DNA from 2 places in the uncultured Comamonas sp. genome. Region 2 is predicted to be linked to the other one. Evidence: riboswitches for the same ligand, from Rfam matches in the RefSeq annotation. Region 2 holds a riboswitch; the other holds the start of a gene.
The links. Region 2 has a riboswitch for S-adenosylhomocysteine ahead of metH (methionine synthase). Riboswitches for the same ligand answer to the same signal wherever they lie in the genome.
Positions count from the first base shown of each region.

Region 1: another riboswitch for S-adenosylhomocysteine. It lies ahead of ahcY (adenosylhomocysteinase); the one in region 2 lies ahead of metH (methionine synthase).

Region 1 is NZ_CAXYJV010000034.1:116,605-120,011, reverse strand. Features, by position in the region: gene cobG (precorrin-3B synthase) at 1-1,080, opposite strand, end outside; gene ACHWUQ_RS12495 (response regulator) at 1,193-1,897, shown strand; S-adenosyl-L-homocysteine riboswitch at 1,916-2,014, shown strand; gene ahcY (adenosylhomocysteinase) at 2,089-3,407, shown strand, end outside.
Region 2 is NZ_CAXYJV010000027.1:29,895-33,301, forward strand. Features, by position in the region: gene metH (methionine synthase) at 1-1,368, opposite strand, end outside; S-adenosyl-L-homocysteine riboswitch at 1,404-1,514, opposite strand; gene gltS (sodium/glutamate symporter) at 1,740-2,978, shown strand; gene ACHWUQ_RS10165 (PACE efflux transporter) at 3,048-3,407, opposite strand, start outside.

The DNA of each region.
Region 1 (3,407 bases), on a different contig from region 2:
CGCGCCATTGGGCACATGGGGGGCCAGCGCCAGCGCCAGATCCTGCGTGGGCGCCCGCGCCTGGCGGCAGCCGGGCGCGCCACTGCAGGCCGACACGCGCAGGCGGGCATCTTGCGGATCGCGGATCCAGTGCGCGGGGTCGTCCAGGCCTGCCGCTGCCAGCACCGCGCTGCCGGAAGGCGCCAGGCCTTCGACCAGCAGCATGCGCCAGGGGGTCAGCCGCAGGCCGCTGATGCCGCTGCGGGCCAGGCGTGCCAGTGCGCCGGCAGTGACCCGGCCCAGCGGCGCGGCCACCAAGAGGCCCAGGCCGCATTGCCAGCCAGGTGCTGGGCTGCCATCGGCAGGCAGATAAGAGGGGACTTCTCGCAGGCCAGCGGGCAAGGCCAAGGGCGGCCATGCGCCTGGCTGGGCCTGCGCCTGGCGCAGCAGCTGGGGCAGGCGGCCCGGGTGTTCACCCGCTGCACGCCGTGCGCGGGCCTGGGCGGCGCACCAGCGGGCCAGTACCAGCGCGGCTTGCACGGTGAGGGTTGCGCTGTCCGCCTGCCAGGCGACGGGCTGGCCGGGCACCTGCAGCCGCCAGCCCTGGGTGCCATCGCGCACCAGCTGCACATCGGCGGCCACCTCGGCCAGGCCACCATGGCGGCCACTGGCCAGCGAGAAGCCAAACTTGGCGGGCAAGCCATCCAGCGCTGTGTCGGCCACCAGCGCCTGCTGCAGTGCCTTGGCCAGTGTCAGCACGCCGTCATCGGGTGCGCACAGCGGGTCGATGACCAGGTTGCGCAGCTGCTCCTGGCGTGCGTCAGGGTCCAGCAGGCCTTGGGCGGCCAGCGCATCGAGCAGGCTGCTGTGCTGATCGGGGGCCACGCCGCGCAGCTGGATATTGGCGCGGCTGGTGAGCTCCAGCAGGCCGGCGCCATGCGCCTCTGCCAGCTCGGCCAGACGCTGTGCTTGCGCGGCCGACAGCCTGCCCAGCGGCGGCCGCACCCGCACCACCAGCCCATCGCCGGAGGCCATGGGCTGCCAGGCGCCAGGGCACCAGCCTTGGGTCTGTGGAGGGGAAGAAGGTGGGCTTGCAAACATGGGGCAGGCGGCAGTGCAGCGGCAGTGCCAGGGTGCTGAAGTGTAGCGAAGTGCCCGCTTCCTCTCGGTACACAGGCGCAAACCACCCCGGTTTTTTGTCACAATCGGGCGCATGACGCTTGCAGCCCCCCGCATCCTCCTGGTGGACGACGATCCCAATATCCGCCGCTTTGTGCGTCTGGCCATGGAGGACGAAGGCTGGCAGGTCTTTGAAGCCGACAGCGCCCGGCGCGGCCTGATCGAGGCGGCCAGCCGGCAGCCCGATGCGCTGGTGCTGGACCTGGGCCTGCCCGATGCCGATGGCAAGACCTTGATCACCGAGCTGCGCGGCTGGAGTGGGCTGCCGGTGCTGGTGCTCTCGGCCCGCGACCAGGAAGAGGAAAAGGTGGCCGCACTGGACGCTGGCGCCGATGACTACCTGAGCAAGCCCTTTGGCGTGCCCGAGTTGCTGGCGCGGCTGCGCGTGATGCTGCGCCGGGGCCAGCGCAGCGGGGGCGACAAGCCCGGCAGCACGGTGCGTTTTGGCGATGTGGAGGTGGACCTGGCTACGCATGAGGTGCGCCAGGCGGGCGTGGTCGTGCACCTGACCCCTATCGAGTTCCGGCTGCTGGCGGCGCTGATTGCCGGCCAGGGCCGGGTGCTGACGCACCGCCAGCTGCTGCTGCAGGTCTGGGGGCCGGAGTACCTGGACCGGCCGCATTACCTGCGCGTGCACATGGCCAACCTGCGCCAGAAGATCGAGGCCGAGCCGGCCCAGCCCCGGCATCTGCTCACCGAGCTGCAAGTGGGCTACCGCCTGGTGGGGTTACAGGGCTGATGCCCTTATAATCGCACTCCATCCGAGGAGCGTTGCAGCGTTTCCCAGTCTAGCCAGGCGCCAGACCACCACGGGGCGTGAGGCTCGGATTTCATCTCGCAACGACGCTCACCCACGCTTTCTGTGCGGTGAGATGGTCTTTCCCCTTCTTCCGCGGAACGTGGTTTTTCATTCAATTTTTGGAGAAAACCATGAACGCTGCTGTTCGCTTCAATCCCGCTGACTCTGCGATTACCGATATTTCCCTGGCCGCTTGGGGCCGCAAGGAAATCAAGATCGCCGAAACCGAAATGCCTGGCCTGATGGCCGTGCGTGAAGAGTTCGCTGCTGCCCAGCCCTTGAAGGGCGCGCGCATCACCGGCTCGCTGCACATGACCATCCAGACCGCCGTGCTGATCGAGACACTGACGGCCCTGGGCGCCCAAGTGCGCTGGGCCTCGTGCAACATCTTCTCGACCCAGGACCACGCCGCTGCCGCCATCGCCGAAACCGGCGTGCCCGTGTACGCGATCAAGGGCGAGTCGCTGAAGGACTACTGGGATTACACCCACGCGATCTTTGAATTCGGCGCCAAGGGCACCGAAGGCGAAGGCCCGAACATGATCCTGGACGACGGTGGCGATGCCACCATGCTGATGCACCTGGGCAAGAAGGCCGAGAAGGACATCTCCGTGCTGGCCAACCCCGGCAGCGAAGAAGAGAAGATCGTGTTTGCTGCGATCAAGGCCAAGCTGGCCGTCGATCCGACCTGGTACAGCCGCAAGTCGGCCCAGATTCTGGGCGTGACCGAAGAGACCACCACCGGCGTGCACCGCCTGAACGAAATGTCGGCCAACGGCTCGCTGCTGTTCCGCGCGATCAACGTCAACGACTCGGTGACCAAGTCCAAGTTCGACAACCTCTACGGCTGCCGCGAATCGCTGGTGGACGGCATCAAGCGCGCAACCGATGTGATGATCGCCGGCAAGGTGGCCGTGGTCGCTGGCTACGGTGACGTGGGCAAGGGCTGCGCCCAGGCGCTGACCGCCCTGCGCGCCCAGGTCTGGGTGACCGAGATCGACCCGATCAACGCCCTGCAGGCCGCGATGGAAGGCTACAAGGTCGTGACCATGGAGTACGCTGCTGACAAGTGCGACATCTTCGTGACCACCACCGGCAACAAGGACATCATCCGCCACGAGCACATGGTCGCGATGAAGGACGAGGCCATCGTCTGCAACATCGGTCACTTCGACAACGAAATCGATGTCGCATCGATCGAGAAGTACGAGTGGGAAGAGATCAAGCCGCAAGTCGACCACATCACCTTCCCCGATGGCAAGAAGATCATCCTGCTGGCCAAGGGCCGCCTGGTGAACCTGGGTTGCGCCACCGGCCACCCCAGCTTTGTGATGTCCAACTCCTTTGCCAACCAGACCCTGGCGCAGATCGAGCTGTTCACCCGCCCCGACGCCTACGAAGTGGGTAAGGTCTATGTGCTGCCCAAGGTGCTGGACGAGAAGGTCGCACG
Region 2 (3,407 bases):
CACCACGGTGACGATGTTCTTGCCGATGTCATGCACATCGCCCTTGACGGTGGCGATAACGATCTTGCCCTTGCTCGAGACATCCATGCCAGCCGCTTCCTGCTGGCGCTTTTCCTCCTCGATGTAGGGCACCAGGTGAGCGACGGCCTGCTTCATCACGCGGGCCGACTTGACCACCTGGGGCAGGAACATCTTGCCGGCGCCAAACAGGTCGCCGACGATGTTCATGCCGTCCATCAGCGGCCCTTCGATCACATGCAGCGGGCGGCCACCGCCTTGCACGACGATCTGCTGGTAGGCCTCTTCGGTGTCTTCGGTGATGAAGTCGGTGATGCCATGCACCAGCGCATGCGACAGGCGCTCGTTCACGGTCTTCGGGCTCTCGGGCGTGCCACGCCACTCCAGCTTCTTGCTGTCGTCCTTGGCGCCGCTCTTGGCGCTGTCAGCCACTTCCACCAAGCGCTCGCCGGCGTCGGGGCGGCGGTTCAGCACCACGTCCTCGACGCGTTCGCGCAGCACCGGCTCCAGGTCGTCATAAACGCCGACCATGCCGGCGTTGACAATGCCCATGTCCATGCCCGCCTGGATCGCGTGGTAGAGGAACACCGTGTGGATCGCCTCACGCACCGGGTCGTTGCCACGGAACGAGAACGACACGTTGGACACGCCGCCGCTCACCTTGGCGCCGGGCAGGTTCTGCTTGATCCAGCGCGTCGCCTCGATGAAGTCCACGCCATAGTTGTTGTGCTCTTCGATGCCGGTGGCCACGGCAAAGATGTTCGGGTCGAAGATGATGTCCTCGGGCGGGAAACCCACCTCGTCGACCAGGATGCGGTAGGCACGCTCGCAGATCTCGATCTTGCGCTCGTAGGTGTCGGCCTGGCCTTTTTCGTCAAAGGCCATGACCACGGCCGCCGCGCCATAGCGCTTGACCAGACGCGCATGCTTCTTGAACTCGTCCACCCCCTCCTTCATCGAGATGGAGTTGACGATGCCCTTGCCCTGGATGCAGCGCAGGCCCGCCTCGATCACCTCCCATTTGGAGCTGTCGACCATGATGGGCACGCGGGCGATATCGGGCTCGGAGGCGATCAGGTTCAGAAAGCGCACCATCGCGGCCTTGCTGTCGAGCATGGCCTCGTCCATGTTCACGTCGATCACCTGGGCGCCGTTTTCCACCTGCTGGCGCGCAACGGCCAGCGCTTCTTCGTACTGCTCGTTGAGAATCAGGCGCGCAAAGGCCTTGGAGCCCGTCACGTTGGTGCGCTCACCGACGTTGACAAACAGGCTGTCCTCGCCAACAAACACGGGCTCCAGGCCCGACAGGCGCATGGGAGGAACGGAAACGGGGACGGCAGACGCAGACATGGGGCTCACCTGTAAAAACCAGAAAACAGAGACAGAACAGGTGAGCGCCGTTGATGCGGGCCATGCGAAATCAGCCCGTCGACCTGCCCCAAGCCTGACAGGCCTGTGGTGGTTACCACTGGCCAGCTGCAGCGCTCCTTGGAACAAGGCCCTGCATTTTAAGCCAGCCCAGGCGCGTAAGCACAGGCGGGGGGACTTGTCCATAGCCATAAACACCACTCACGAACGTTGGTTATAGCCTTATTAAATTAAACGATGCATCAGCTTTCACCCATATTGCAGCACTTTGCTGGCAACCTGCGTGAACGTCTACGCAACGCCGGCTTTCTGTGTTTAACCAGGTCAAGGCCTGCGATTTGAGGAGAATTCCCTTGCATCTGAGTTTCGGTGCTTACTACACGCTGATCTTTGCCGTCCTCGTGCTCTTGCTAGGCAAGCTGCTGACGCGGCACATCCGCTTTCTGCGTGACTTCAACATCCCCGAGCCGGTCTCCGGCGGCCTGGTGGTCGCGGCCATCATCTTTGCGCTGCACCAGGCCACCGGTCTGACGCTGGCCTTTGCCAGCGGCATGCAGACCACCTTCATGCTGGTGTTCTTCTCGTCGATCGGGCTGAGCGCCAACTTTGCCAAGCTCCGTGAGGGCGGCATGGGCCTGGTGGTGTTTCTGGGCGTGATCGTTGCCTTTATCTTTGTGCAAAACGGCGTGGGCGTCGGCCTGGCCACGTTGCTGGGGCTGGACCCGCTGATTGGCCTGGTCGCAGGCTCGATCACCCTGCTGGGCGGCCACGGCACTGCGGGCGCCTGGGGTTCGGTGCTGGAGAACCAATACGGCCTGAGCGGTGCCACCGCGTTGGGCATTGCCTGCGCCACCTTTGGCCTGGTCATTGGCGGCCTGCTCGGCGGCCCGTTGGCCAAGCGCCTGATCACCCGCCACCAGCTGGCCCAGCCACGCAGCCTGGCAGACGCGCAGACCGGCGCGCACGGCAGCGCCAGCGAAGGCACGGAGCCTGCCAACTTTGAAACGCCCAATACCGCCCCGCGCCTGATCACGGCCGAGGCGGCCATCGAGACCCTGGCACTGTTTGCCGGTTGCCTGGCCTTTGCCGAGTTCATGACCAGCGCCACCCAGGGCACCAAGCTGCAGCTGCCCACCTTTGTCTGGGCGCTGGGCGGCGGCGTGGTGATCCGCAATGTGCTCGACTATGGTTTTGGCTTCAAGGTGTTTGACCGCGCCATCGATGTGTTCGGCAACGCCGGCCTGTCGATCTACCTGGCCATTGCGCTGCTGTCGCTCAAGCTGTGGGAGCTGGCCGATCTGGCCGGGCCGCTGATGCTCATCCTGGCCGTGCAGACCGTGGCACTGGCGCTGTTTGCCGTCTTCGTCACCTTCCGTACGATGGGCCGCAACTACGATGCGGCCGTGCTGGCCGCCGGCCACTGCGGCTTTGGCATGGGCGCCACGCCCACCGCTGTTGCCAACATGCAGGCCATCACCAGCCAGTACGGCCCGTCGCACAAGGCCTTTCTGATCGTGCCGTTGGTGGGCGCGTTCTTTATCGACATCATCAACGCCTTTGTGCTGCAGCTGATGATTGCCTGGATACGCTGAGGCCGGGGCCATAGACAAGCGGGGCGTCGTGTTACCACGACGCCCCGCTGCGTTTTCAGACCGGGGAGGTCACTGCGCCGATTGCGGCAGGCCAAACAGACGGTCGAATGACCAGTTGAACACAAAGGTGTAGACCAGGAAGAAAAGCAGCAGGCCGATGTCCATCACCAGGGCTTCCCAGAGGCTGACGTCGAACCACCAGGCAAACAGCGGCACGAGCATGAAGACGAGGCCCCCTTCCATGCCCAGCGCATGCGCAATGCGGCGGCCCAGGCCGCGCCCGCGGGTGGGTTGGGTGGCTTCCCAGCGCTCGAACAGATGGTTCCAGACGACATTCCACACAATCGCGATGGCCGACGATGCAGCGGCCACCACGCCCGAGTGCGCTGCGCCCTGGCCCGACAAGGCCGACAGGCCTGCCGTGGCGGC